4 regions of the Paenibacillus sp. LX16 genome follow, and region 2 is predicted to be linked to each of the others. Evidence: riboswitches for the same ligand, from Rfam matches in the RefSeq annotation. Region 2 holds a riboswitch; each other region holds the start of a gene.
The links. Region 2 has a riboswitch for thiamine pyrophosphate ahead of T3H97_RS13975 (thiamine phosphate synthase). Riboswitches for the same ligand answer to the same signal wherever they lie in the genome.
Positions count from the first base shown of each region.

Region 1: another riboswitch for thiamine pyrophosphate. It lies ahead of T3H97_RS04575 (ECF transporter S component); the one in region 2 lies ahead of T3H97_RS13975 (thiamine phosphate synthase).
Region 3: another riboswitch for thiamine pyrophosphate. It lies ahead of T3H97_RS02160 (ABC transporter substrate-binding protein); the one in region 2 lies ahead of T3H97_RS13975 (thiamine phosphate synthase).
Region 4: another riboswitch for thiamine pyrophosphate. It lies ahead of thiC (phosphomethylpyrimidine synthase ThiC); the one in region 2 lies ahead of T3H97_RS13975 (thiamine phosphate synthase).

Region 1 covers NZ_CP141152.1:1,008,817-1,012,025, reverse strand. Annotated here, with positions in the region: gene T3H97_RS04580 (ABC transporter ATP-binding protein) at 1-527, opposite strand, end outside; gene T3H97_RS04575 (ECF transporter S component) at 527-1,123, opposite strand; TPP riboswitch at 1,373-1,482, opposite strand; gene T3H97_RS04570 (TatD family hydrolase) at 1,526-2,323, opposite strand; gene T3H97_RS04565 (polynucleotide kinase-phosphatase) at 2,344-3,209, opposite strand, start outside.
Region 2 covers NZ_CP141152.1:3,203,474-3,206,682, reverse strand. Annotated here, with positions in the region: gene T3H97_RS13980 (ABC-F family ATP-binding cassette domain-containing protein) at 1-775, shown strand, start outside; TPP riboswitch at 869-977, shown strand; gene T3H97_RS13975 (thiamine phosphate synthase) at 1,243-1,836, shown strand; gene thiO (glycine oxidase ThiO) at 1,901-3,049, shown strand; gene thiS (sulfur carrier protein ThiS) at 3,046-3,209, shown strand, end outside.
Region 3 covers NZ_CP141152.1:478,502-481,710, forward strand. Annotated here, with positions in the region: gene T3H97_RS02150 (ABC transporter permease) at 1-72, opposite strand, end outside; gene T3H97_RS02155 (MTH1187 family thiamine-binding protein) at 69-362, opposite strand; gene T3H97_RS02160 (ABC transporter substrate-binding protein) at 897-1,940, opposite strand; TPP riboswitch at 2,133-2,242, opposite strand; gene T3H97_RS02165 (pyridoxamine 5'-phosphate oxidase family protein) at 2,513-2,947, shown strand; gene T3H97_RS02170 (bifunctional 2',3'-cyclic-nucleotide 2'-phosphodiesterase/3'-nucleotidase) at 3,168-3,209, shown strand, end outside.
Region 4 covers NZ_CP141152.1:804,971-808,179, forward strand. Annotated here, with positions in the region: gene T3H97_RS03615 (alpha/beta hydrolase) at 1-153, opposite strand, end outside; gene T3H97_RS03620 (IclR family transcriptional regulator) at 452-1,195, shown strand; TPP riboswitch at 1,351-1,463, shown strand; gene thiC (phosphomethylpyrimidine synthase ThiC) at 1,651-3,209, shown strand, end outside.

The DNA.
Region 1 (3,209 bases), 2.2 Mb from region 2:
TGTGTAGTGCCTTCCTCGTCCAACAAAGCCGTGGGCTCATCCAGAAAAAGCACTTCTGGCTCCATAGCCAGCACAGACGCAATCGCCAGCCGCTGCTTCATTCCCTGTGACATGTTGCCAATGGGCATGTGTATATCATCCGTCGATAGACCAACCTGTATCAGCAGCTCGCGAATACGGGATTGCATCTGCTCCCGGGGAACCTGATTATTTTCCAACACAAAAGCCAGTTCCTCGTCTGCATATGACATACAGAACTGCGTATCAGGATCTTGAAATACAATACCTGAGACACTTGGAATTACAGCAGCATCGTATTTCATGGGCACTTCTATCGTGCGTGGAATCAGACCGCTTAACACTTGGAGCAGCGTTGATTTACCGCATCCACTCGGTCCCAGTAGCAGCAGCTTTTCCCCCTTGTGGACAGACAAAGACATATTGTGAAAAAGCAGCTCTTGCTCACCGGGGAATTTCAACCGTAGACGGGTGATCGAAGCCACCACATCTTCGGTTGCCCGGCTCATCAATCCAGCCCCTTATAATCTTGTTCCGTTGCAGGTCTCAAACTTCGTGTAACTCCGGTTACCTCCAATGCCTTAGCCAGATAGAACGCGAATACCCCGGCAATCACAATACTGCCAATCATCCGAAATCCAATATACAAAACATAGTTCCAGGTCGATAGCTGATCAATATACCCGTAGCTGAAGTCTAAAATCAGAGAAGTGACAGCCGCCCCGGCCGCAGCTAGCGAAGCAACCCCCAGGTTTGCGTTCCGATACAGAAAAGCCGCAAAAAACAGCTCCGCTCCCAAGCCTTGCAGCAGGCCATAGTACAAGGTGGACATCCCCCATTCGCTTCCCAAAAAAGCGCTGACCGTTGCCGCTGCCACCTCTGCCAAAATCGCAACACCCGGCTTGCGAATGATGAGATAAGCAAACGTGCCTGCCATAAACCACATGCCATACATCAGTTGCTCGGCGTGCAGACCCAATGGTTTCATCAAATCATAGGCAGGCCCCCATATTTTATAGACCAAACCGAACACAACAGCGATCACAATCGTGACCAAAATATCAGTCAGCTTCAACCCTTTGGACGCTCTTACAGTAGTATTCATTATTGCGTGCTCCCCTTTTTCCTATAATTGGCCTCTTGGCCATAAAAAAAAGCTTGTCTGGAGCTGAATCTCCAGGCAAGCTTTATGCGCAGTAAAAGGTGAAGCACCATACAAAACGTCATTCGTCGATATGCCTTATATAACCAGTAGTCTAAGCTATTACACTGATACCAAGCCAAAGCCAAGGTCAAAGCAAAATGCTAGGACATACATTTAATCTATCGACAACCGCAAAACAAGCGGCATTCCTGTATAGTGTTCTTGGTTTCTCTACGCTGGCATTACCCAGATCAGATTTCACGGTCAGTGGCAAGGGCCACCCTCTCAGCCTGACTTTCTCAAGCTCCCGACAATGCTTTTTAATTCACTATAATATATACCACATCTATGGCTTTGACAATCCTATAATCCGAAGAAACGTCTGGCCGTCTCCGTCGTCGCGATTTCAATCTCCATCATACTTCGGCCTGCACATTCGGCTACCGTAGCAGCAATATGAGCGAGATACATCGGCTCATTACGCCCCTCTTTGGGCTTCACGGGTAGATTACGCGGGGGCAAAAATGGAGCATCCGTTTCAATCATCAGACGGTCCAAGGGAATATCTCTGACTAGTTCACGCAGATGTTTGCCACGCCGTTCGTCGCAAATCCAGCCGGTGATCCCGATGTACAGTCCCATTTCTACATACGTATGCAATTCCTGTTCCGTGCCGGTAAAACAATGCACTACCGCTTTATCGACAAGCCCTTGATGCTCCCGCAGCATAGCGACAAAATCCTCATGCGCATCTCGTTCATGCAGAAATAACGGCATATTCAGCTCACCCACCAGTTGGATTTGCTCGCCAAACCATCGGCGCTGCACATCACGTGGCGAAAAATCACGGTTATAGTCCAATCCGCATTCCCCTATGGATACGACCTGCGGCTGACCCGCCAACTGGCGGAGCTGCTGAATCGTGTCTGCGCTGCAGTCTTTGGCATCATGGGGATGCACGCCAGCTGTCGCATACAGCTTGCCCGGATAACGTGCTGCATACTGAGAAGCCTCCCGACTGCTGCGGACACTGGTCCCGGTAATAATCAGCGGTGAAATCCCTACAGCCGCGGCTCTCTCTACCACCTGTTCCCGATCTGCATGAAACGAACGGTGCATCAAGTTCACACCAATATCAATTAACGGTGTACCCCTTTCCATCTCAATCCCTCCTTCGCTAACTACAATCTCGGATCAATCGGCTCCGATTCCAGCGATAGCGCGGCAAGGACGCATTCATGAATACGATCTACCGTATCCTTGCGGACAAAACGTTCCACGCCTTCCATACCTAGCGCTCCTTCCATCAGGGCATGACGTTCCTTTTTGTTCGTTCGACGCTGCTTCAGACGCTTTAAATTCTCAGGGGCAAGATAATCCATACCGTAAATGATGTGCAAATACTTCCGGCCTCTCACCTTGATTGCAGGCTGAATCATCTTGTCCCGATTTTTCATCAAAAAGCATTCTGGCTTGATCACAATCCCCTCATGACCATCCTCTGTCATCTCGTTCCACCAGCGAATGACCTCTTCCTCGCTTGCTTCGTCCGTGATCACGCGATACTCTGTCTCCATAAACAGGGAAGACAGCCCAGCCAGCTCCCGGTTTTGCTCCATATGCCAAATATGAGAATGGTCGAAAAAAGTCTTTCCACTGTGTGCCAGCGTATGGAACGGTGCGATACGAATTTCATCCAGACCGTCCACATCCCAGCAATATTTTTGAAAAGCCTCTTGAAACGTTACGGCATTCGCGTACTTCTGTTCCATTTCCCCCAACCAGTCTCCAACCTCTCGGCCTGCAACCTTCGCCTGCTTCAGCTTGTCTACCAGCTTACTGCGATCCAGCAGAGCTGCTTCACCCACATGCGCATACTGTGCAGCAATCAGTTCCCGAGCCTTGAGATTCCACGGTACAATTTCCGCATCCAGCAACACAAAATCCGTCTGGTTCCGTTCAAAATATCCGGCATCCACTAGATCCGCATTCAGTTTCTCCAGCACCTGCTTCCCAAAGCCTAACTCAAAGAAAGGTCGTCCGCTTC
Region 2 (3,209 bases):
TGCTTATGAGAAGCAACAGGACTTTATTAAGAAACAGGAAGATTTTATTCAGCGTAATAAAGCGCGTGCTTCTACCTCAGGCCGAGCAAAGAGCCGTGAAAAGCAGCTTGATCGGATCGAACGTATTGATAAGCCTGAAGAAGCCGCAAAACCAACCTTTCAATTCAAAGAGGCACGTGCAAGCGGAAAGACGGTATTTGAGGGTATTGATTTTGAGATTGGTTATACACATGCCCTTTTGCCTAAAATGTCCATGACGATTGAACGTGGCGAAAAGATTGCAATTGTCGGCTACAATGGTGTCGGTAAATCGACATTGCTCAAAACCATATTGGGAAAAATTCCGCCAATCAGTGGAAAAACCTATCAAGGTGATTTTTTGCAGCCCGCTTATTTTGAGCAGGAAGTAAAGGCGGAGAAAATTACACCGATTGACGATGTATGGAATGAATTTCCGCATTTGAATCAGCATGAAGTACGAGCGCATTTGGCGCGTTGCGGTTTGAAAAATGAGCATATCACGCGTCCACTATCAGCGCTTAGTGGTGGAGAACAGGCTAAAGTCCGTCTTTGCAAACTGTTAATGCGTGAAAGCAACTGGGTATTGTTCGATGAGCCTACCAACCACTTGGATGTTAAAGCAAAGGATGAGCTGAAACGTGCCTTGAAGGAATACAAAGGGACCGTATTGCTTGTATCTCACGAACCGGACTTTTACGAGGATTGGGTAACCAAAACGTGGAATGTGGAAGAATGGTCAAGTAAAGTTAACTAAAATCAGTTAAATCCAGTTCTGCATATTTCACACGAAGTGGGGTTTGCAGAATTAGGAAAATATGCTAAGCTATTTTTAGCTTATACAATAAAATAGTCACACTAGGGGAGCCGCCCATGCGGCTGAGACGGAATAAATGGATTTCGGACCCTTTGCACCTGATCTGGGTTATGCCAGCGTAGGGAAGTGAGCGCCGTGCAAACAAGGCAACACCGTCTTTATTTTGTTTGTGCGTGGGACGATACACGTATACGGATATCATGGTCCGTTCGATTATTGGACGTTCGTTAAACCACTTCCTTGGGGAAGTGGTTTTTTTGCGTTTCGTTCATTTTAAGTTGTTCGAGCTTCCGTAGACGGATTCACATACAATCCCCTTTCATTACTGCTGGTAGACGTGGCTGGCTAAGCTTAGATCCTTTAATCCAATGTGAGGTGAAGACAAAATCGAATTACACGCAATTTCGATGGAAAAGGGCACTTTTGCACAAGCAGCCCAAGTGGCTGCTGTGATTTGTCCTTATGTTCATTATGTACACGCACGTTTAAAACAGAATGGTGCCTCTGCATTGCTTTCTTTGACTCGCAGCATGGTGGAGCAGGAAGTTCCTTTGCAACAAATAGTAGTAAATGATCGTGTGGATGTAGCTTTACTTACTTTGGTTGGAGCCGTCCAGCTACCAGCTAATGGATTACCTGTTGTGGATGTGAAAAGCCTACTTTCAAAGGGTACACGCTGTGGAGTGTCTGTGCATTCCTTGGAGGAGGCGCAGAATGCCGAGCGGGCAGGTGCGGACTATGTACTTTATGGTCACGTATATGAGACCCATTGTAAGCCTGGTATTGTACCGCGGGGTATAGCTCAGCTTGAACATATTTGCAGGCTGTCGAACATTCCGGTGATCGCGCTGGGCGGCATACAACCTCACCATATCCCGGAGCTTTATATGGCCGGAGCAAGCGGAATTGCGGTGATGTCTGGTATATGGGAGGCTGAATCGCCCGTTGCAGCTGCGATGGAATATAGGCGAATGGCAGATCTTGTAGTTCACAGCCTGTAGCGAGAAAACGAGAGTAGAAGCAAGCTGGAAGCAGAATGGTTTATGGAGAGGAGACACGAAACAAATGCTAAAGATACACACGGAGGCAAGAGCGATAGGACATGCTGAATGCTTGGTCATAGGTGGAGGTGTCATCGGCAGTTCCATTGCTTATCATGTGGCCAAGGAGGGAAGAAGTACGATCATGCTGGAACGATTGATCCCGGGTGAGGGAGCCTCAGGAGCAGCGGTTGGAATGCTGGCAGCGGAAAGTGAAGAGTTCACCGACTCTGAGCTGGCACGATTTGCTCGCAGAAGTCGAGATGCATTCCCTGAGCTTGTCTGTGATCTGGAGCGTTTGTCGGGTATTTCGGTGGAATTCCGTACAGAAGGATTTGTGACCCCTTTCCATACGGAAACTGAGGGCCAAAAACGCTGGAAAGCTGCTAAAACGCGAGAGGATGATTGTCCTATCTGGTGGGATGCGAGGGAATTGGCCCGACGAATTCCAGGTTTGGATGAACAAGCGATCGGGGCAATATATCGCTCAAAGGAGACACAAGTGGCTCCTGTCCAGCTTTGCCGTGCTTATGCAGGTGCTGCTGCGGTGCTGGGAGCAACGGTATGGTCTGGTACACAGGCAGAGCAACTGGTCATACAGGATGGTCGAGTTTGCGGTGTTCGAACAGATAGTGGCTTTTTTTCCTGCGATCAGGTCATTATTGCTGGAGGCTTGGATAGCATGAAATTGCTAGCGCAGGTTGGGTTTGAATATCCACTTTATCCGGTCAAGGGCGAAGCGGTAGCGGTCTCCTTGAAAGATCGCCCGTTAGAATACACCATTTATGCTGATGATATTTACCTCGTGCCTAAACAGAATAACGAGCTTTGGATTGGGGCAACGAGCCTTCCGCATCAATATGACGAAGAAGTGACCGTAGGAGGCTTGGAGGGGTTGCTGGCACGTGCCTCTGCCTGGCTGCCGCGCGTCCGTGAAGCTTCTTTTATACGCACTTGGGCGGGCTTACGTCCACAGGCTGCATCAGGTCACCCTTTTATAGGCGCTGTTCCTGGGGTCGAGGGCGTATATGCTGCAGTCGGGCATTATCGCAACGGTGTCCTGCTGAGTGATGCTACCGGGCGTGCGATGGCAGCTATGCTTAATGGGGCTGGTGCGGCTGAACTTGGGATAAGTAGTTTTTCTTCTGAGCTCCTCAAGGAGGAAAGCTTATGAAGCTGACGATTAACGGCCAGAGCATGACCTTTTCTAATCGGATCACTCATGTGAATCAATTGCTACATGAGCTTGATGTAAAGGTGAAAACCGTAGTGGTGGAGCTGAATCGGCATATATTGACCCGTGAAGATCATGATGAAGCAGTACTAAAAGATGG
Region 3 (3,209 bases), 2.7 Mb from region 2:
AAAGAAGAGGACCGCCACAAGGGGCGGCCATACGCTTTTCCACCAGGATGCGTTCTTGCCTTTCGGATTCATGGGCGATATTTCTCGGTCAGCTTGTTCATGCTGATGCCTTGTGGGTTATGTGCGATTTTGATCTGTGAAATGACGCTGGGACTGCCCGCTTCCGTCAAAGCCTCGTGCATTTCTTTAACCACTTTCAGCAACTCGTCGAGCTCGCCCTCCATGGTCGTATCCAATGGATTCACCTGATGTTTGACGCCGGAGTGCTGAATGACCTCAATCGCCTTATCTACATACGGGTAAGAGTCCTCGTTATTAGGAGTTTTAGGGATGACTTGAATACTGAGTAGTGTGTTAGCCATGAAAATTCACCTGTCCTTTATTGTGGAGTTGTTTTGAGAAAATAGGGTGGTTTAAGGCGGGGAGACCGCTTCGCGTTTCATTTGATCTTACGATCGCTGTTGCCGTGGGGTTCTTTGAATGAATTTTAAAAGGTAAGAATCCCACGGCAAAGGCGAGCGCTACGCTTCTCCAGATTCAAATGAACCGCTACGCTGCCAACCGCCTAAAAGCACCTTAGTTTTTGATAGGTTGTGTGGCATTTTTACACACAAGCGCATCTGTTTTTGCGCTTTAGATACTATGAGACTAAAGAATAAACCAAGTGGAACGAGAACGAAGTGGGCGGAATGGTGCTGTACAAGCGTTAGCGTTCGCTTTAAAAGCTTTCCGTAGGAAAGCTCGCTTCGGAAGCATAACCTCCCCGGATTTCTACACTAATCATAAGTTTTTATTAAGAAATCCGGGGGCGGTGGCGATGGGAAGCACCATCCGACTGCGTAGTGGGGCTTCGTTCACTTCTCTAGTTCAGTCTTATTTAACGTTTTAACAAATGATCAGCGCTTGGGCAAGAAGTCGTTTGTGAAGGCTTTATCTACTTCCAAAGGCTTGCTGAGCAGCTTGCGTTCGTACATCCAGTCCGAATAGTTTTGCCATACCTCCGCTTTTTGCACGCCCCATTGCGCGGCATCGTCCTGATAACGTGGGCTTAGCCATTTTTGGCTGGCGAGCACCAGTTTTTTATCCAGCTCTGGTACAGCTTTGCTTAAGATGTCAGCGGCTTCTTCCGGATGGGCGATAGTGTATTCATAGCCTTGTGCGGTAGCGTCCATGAACGCTTTGACCAGCTCAGGATCATTTTTTATCGTCTGTTCGTTGCTCACAATTACAGGCGTATAGTAATCGAGGCTTTTGGAATAATCTTTTACATACAGCATATCCAATGGCTCACCTCGAAGCTGGGCTTCGATTCCGGTCCATGCGTAGAAAATCCAGGCAAAGTCGATATCCCGCTTCACGGCTGTAAAATAGTCTGCATTGCCCATGTTGACGATCTTCACTTTGCTCACATCGCCTTTGTCTGAATCCATGATGGATTTCATGACCGCTTCTTCTACGGGAGAGCCCCAACCGCCGTATTTTTTACCTTCAAAATTTTTCGGGCTCTTAATTCCGCGATCTACCGGGGCTGCGAAGCCTGAGGTATTATGCTGGATCACCGCAGCGATGGATACAAGCGGCACGCCTTGCGTACGAGCCTGTGTGACGCCTTCTTGGTAGCTGAAACCAAAAGGTGCAGCATTAGAAGCAACCATTTGATCGGCTCCGCCTGAACCAGGTTGAATAATTTGGACATTCAAACCCGCTTTTTCGTAATATCCTTTGTCCTTGGCAACATAGAGTCCCGTATGATTCGTATTGGGTGTCCAGTCGAGCACGACTTTAACATCTTTGAGATCCTTTGCCGAAGTAGACGTTTGAGTGTTGGTAGCGGGAGCCGCTTCTTGGGATGTGGAGGGACTTCCACCGCAAGCAGTCAGGGTCAGGGCCATGAGCCACAGACTGATCAGTCCCAGGCTTAACATTTTCATGCGCTTCATCGTTGTGTTCTCTCCTTTAATTACCCGTTATCCGTCCAATCAGACAGCTTATATTCCCCATTTTCATAAAAATAACATCTGCCGGACGCGATCTTTCCAACAACTTAATCTTCAACAAAAAAAGCGCCCCGAGTTTCCGGGACGCTTGCGCTTGTATATACCAAAGTAAGGGATGGTCCTATGTAAAAAAGGCACATCTTGCTTAAGCATTCCTACGCTGGCATTACCCAGATCAGGTTGTAAGGGTCAGTGTCTTGGGACACACTCTCAGCCGGCCGATTCCAGCACCCCTGGCATTGTATGGTTTAATGGGTTCATTTATTCGGGTTTACTACGACGATTATATGCCTTGAATGCGAGTCTGTCCAGCATGGAGGAAGAGATGACGGTTCATTTGCCGAACGACAGGGTACACTTTTACTGTGAGCTTTGATCTGAAAATGAGCATGAATCAATCCGATCTGATCGGGTCATGTTATTTTCAGAACAGCTGCGTAGGTATATTCAGATGGGCTGGTGTCAAATGGCATGGCCGTAGAGAATTCTAATTCGTGAAAAGGAGTTGTTGTACTGTGGGTAAAACGGAAACATTGGATCGTAGCCAACTAGAACAAGCCATTGTGAAGGCTTTGGATAACAACAAATTTTGCTCGTTAGGTACGGTAGAGGGTGGAAAACCGAAAGTACGCTATATGGCCCTTTTTAACGATGGAATGAACATTCATCTGGCGACAGATCGCAAAACGCATAAAGTGGATGAGCTAAAGGATAATCCGAATGCTTATCTGCTGCTGGGTTATGAAGTTGGCGGTACGAAGGAAGTCGTAGAAGTGGAGGCTACCGTCCAGATTACAGCTGATGAGGGGCTGCGCAAACAAGTGTGGAACGATTCCTTGAAGGAATGGTTCTCCGGACCGGATGATCCAGATTATGTCATTCTGGACGTGAATCCGACTCGCATTGAGTATGTGGGCCAGCAAACTGAGCGCCAAGTGTGGAATAAATAATGAGAATATAAATGGATAAACCAGTGAATCTCCGAGTTTTTTAGGAGGTTTGCTGGTTTTTTATTTTTGAGAGAATTAATTATTTTTTCATAAATAATTTAAGTAAATGACTACTCTTTTGTCTGGCGTTGGATTAAAATAGAAATGGTGGGTTCAAGGCTTACATATATGTGCAAAAGTATGTATATGAAGCATACACCTTAATGAGGAGGGGTATATTTTGTTATTTCGTAAAAATTGGTTTAAAGGGTTTACAGCAGCA
Region 4 (3,209 bases), 2.4 Mb from region 2:
GGCAATAAAACAAAACAACAGAAAAAAGACGACCGACAGCAGCAGAGCAATCACAACGTGCTTGAACCGCAGCAGACGGGGATTAAAGAGTGGGGTGGACGGCTCCTGAACAGCGGTCTGTAGCTGAGCGTTGCGCTGGGATGTCGAAATCATGTAAGAGCCTCCTTATATAAAATTGATCTTCGTTTCATAGAATTTAGGTATAATTCCACTTGAAAATAGTAGTGTAGATCCGTATAGATACCTATTATCGTATGATGGGGATTATCCAAAGTCAACGCCTGAACCGGAAAAGTAAAAATGATGCAAAGAATTGTCGATGTTTGTTCTCGTTCTGTAATATGGTTGTCACAAAAACATCGGTTTACAGTAGCCGCGACTATTCTATATAATTTATGTAACCATGTTTCATAGTGTGAAACGAATATGGATACAAGAGGAGCGGTTCACGATGGAAGACCGTAAATTAACCGTTCGCGCTGTAGAGCGTGCACTTGATATACTGCTGTGTTTTACTGCAAATTCGGATCTTGGCCTGACGGAGATTGCCTCCAAAATTGGTCTACATAAAAGCACGGTTCATCGGCTGCTGACTACGTTGGAGGATCGGGGCTTTGTCGTTCGGAATGCCGAAACGGAAAAATATCGACTTGGCTTCCGCATTTGGGAGCTATCCACGCATTTGTCCCAAAGTGACGAGCCGGCAGTGCTGTTGCAGCCTGCAATGGAAGGACTACGTGACCGTTTGGGCGAGACGGTCAGCTTGTACTTACGGGACGGTAGCATGCGTATTCGCATACAAGCCGTGCAGAGCAATCAGGCGATCCGCAGGGTCGCGCCTGTAGGTGCGCGTATGCCGCTGGCTGTAGGGGCCTCCAGCAAGGTGCTGGCGGCCTTTATGCCGCCGCAGGAGCTGGAAGCCCTGCTAAGCGGGGATGAATGGCCGCTCTCGGTAGACCCGGAGGTCTATAAAGCCCAGCTACAGGACATTCGCGAGAAGGGCTATGCGACCAGCTATGAAGAACGGGAGCCAGGGGCTGCTGCTGTAGCAGCGCCAATTGTGAACCGGAAGGGACAGGTCACTGCGGCTTTATCTGTATCTGGCCCGGTTAGTCGACTTGCACCCGAGACGCTACATGACTTTGCTCCGATTTTGATCGAAGCGGCGAAGGAAATGGGGCTTATGCTTCCGTAACAAGAATGAACACAGTTGAAGCAAGCAGAGTGATTTGATGGGGAACGTCTCCTTGGTAAAGGGAACCTAAAAGGGTTGCCAAAGCCATAAATTTAAAGTAGTCTGGTAAGGAAGGCGGGATGTCTGTTATATCCGCCTCATGTGAATAGAAGTATCACAGTTACTGGGGGAGCCTGTAATGCCGGGCTGAGATGGAATCGTGCAAGATTCCGGACCCTTTGCACCTGATCTGGATCATACCAGCGTAGGGAAGTAATCGGCCATTGAAATGTATACGCGGCTGCTGTCTACGGTGACGCATTGGAATAGGATTATTCCATATGCGCATTGTCTGGATAGCTGCCTCGTTAGATTAGCCGGTTCCCTGGGGAACCGGCTTTTTTGCATAGATCAGCGCCACCCTGGGAATGGTTCCGGATCGGTGTGTCATTTCATCGAAACGGGAGGAATGGACAATGAAGCCGACAGAAGCAGAAGGAACAAAAGAAGTTGAGGTAGAGAAGACAAACGGGGAGCAAGCCAGTGGGGTAAAACCCTTTCCGGGAAGCCGTAAGGTATATATTCAAGGCTCGCGGCCGGACATTGCCGTGCCAGAGCGCGAAATTGCTCTTCATCCTACACATACGCCGCAGGGCACGGAGCATCATGAGCCATTGCGTGTATATGATACGAGCGGTCCCATGACCGACGAATCCTATCAGGTCGATATCCGTCAGGGCCTGCCTCCATTACGGCGAGCTTGGGCACTGGAACGGGGCGATGTGGAGGCTTACGAGGGACGCGCCGTCCAGCCGGAGGATAATGGACTGAAACCTGGCTCGAAACGGGAGACAGTGGAATTTCCCGGCGTGACCAACCGTCCGCTTCGTGCTTCGCAAGGTCGTACAGTGACACAAATGCATTATGCGCGGCAAGGGATCATTACGCCCGAAATGGAATTTGCGGCGATCCGCGAAGGGGTGGAGCCTGAGTTTGTACGGCAGGAGTTGGCGGCTGGACGAGCCATTTTGCCTTCGAATATCAATCACCCGGAAAGTGAGCCAATGGTCATTGGGCGTCATTTTCACGTGAAGATCAATGCGAACATTGGTAATTCTGCGGTTACCTCCTCCATCGAGGAGGAAGTGGAGAAAATGACTTGGGCTGTGCGTTGGGGCTCGGATACGGTTATGGACCTGTCTACAGGCCGTAATATCCATACCACACGTGAATGGATCATTCGGAATTCTCCTGTACCGATTGGGACTGTGCCGCTGTATCAAGCACTTGAAAAGGTGAACGGTGAAGCAGAAGCGCTGACGTGGGAGTTGTATCGCGATACGCTGATTGAGCAGGCGGAGCAGGGAGTGGACTATTTTACAATTCATGCGGGTGTATTGCTGCGGTATATACCGATGACGGCGAATAGAATGACGGGAATTGTGTCCCGTGGCGGGTCGATCATGGCAGCCTGGTGCCTTGCGCACCATCAGGAGAATTTTTTGTATACACATTTTGAAGAAATCTGCGAAATTATGAAAGCCTATGATGTGGCCTTTTCTCTCGGGGATGGTCTACGTCCAGGTAGTATCTATGATGCGAATGATGAAGCACAGTTTGCAGAGCTGGAAACGTTGGGCGAGCTAACGCAAATCGCATGGAATCATGATGTTCAGGTCATGATTGAAGGGCCAGGACATGTCCCTATGCATAAAATCAAAGAGAATGTGGATTTACAAATGGAGATTTGTAAGGAAGCTCCTTTCTATACCTTGGGACCGCTCACGACGGATATTGCCCCCGGATATGATCATATTACCTCAGCCATCGGGGCGGCGATGATCGGTTGGTTCGGGACGTCCATGCTGTGCTATGTTACGCCTAAGGAGCATTTGGGTCTGCCGAATAAGGATGATGTCCGTGAGGGTGTCATTACCTACAAAATTGCGGCACATGCTGCTGATCTGGCGAAAGGTCATCCACGGGCGCAGCAGCGGGATGATGCTTTGTCCAAGGCACGCTTTGAGTTCCGCTG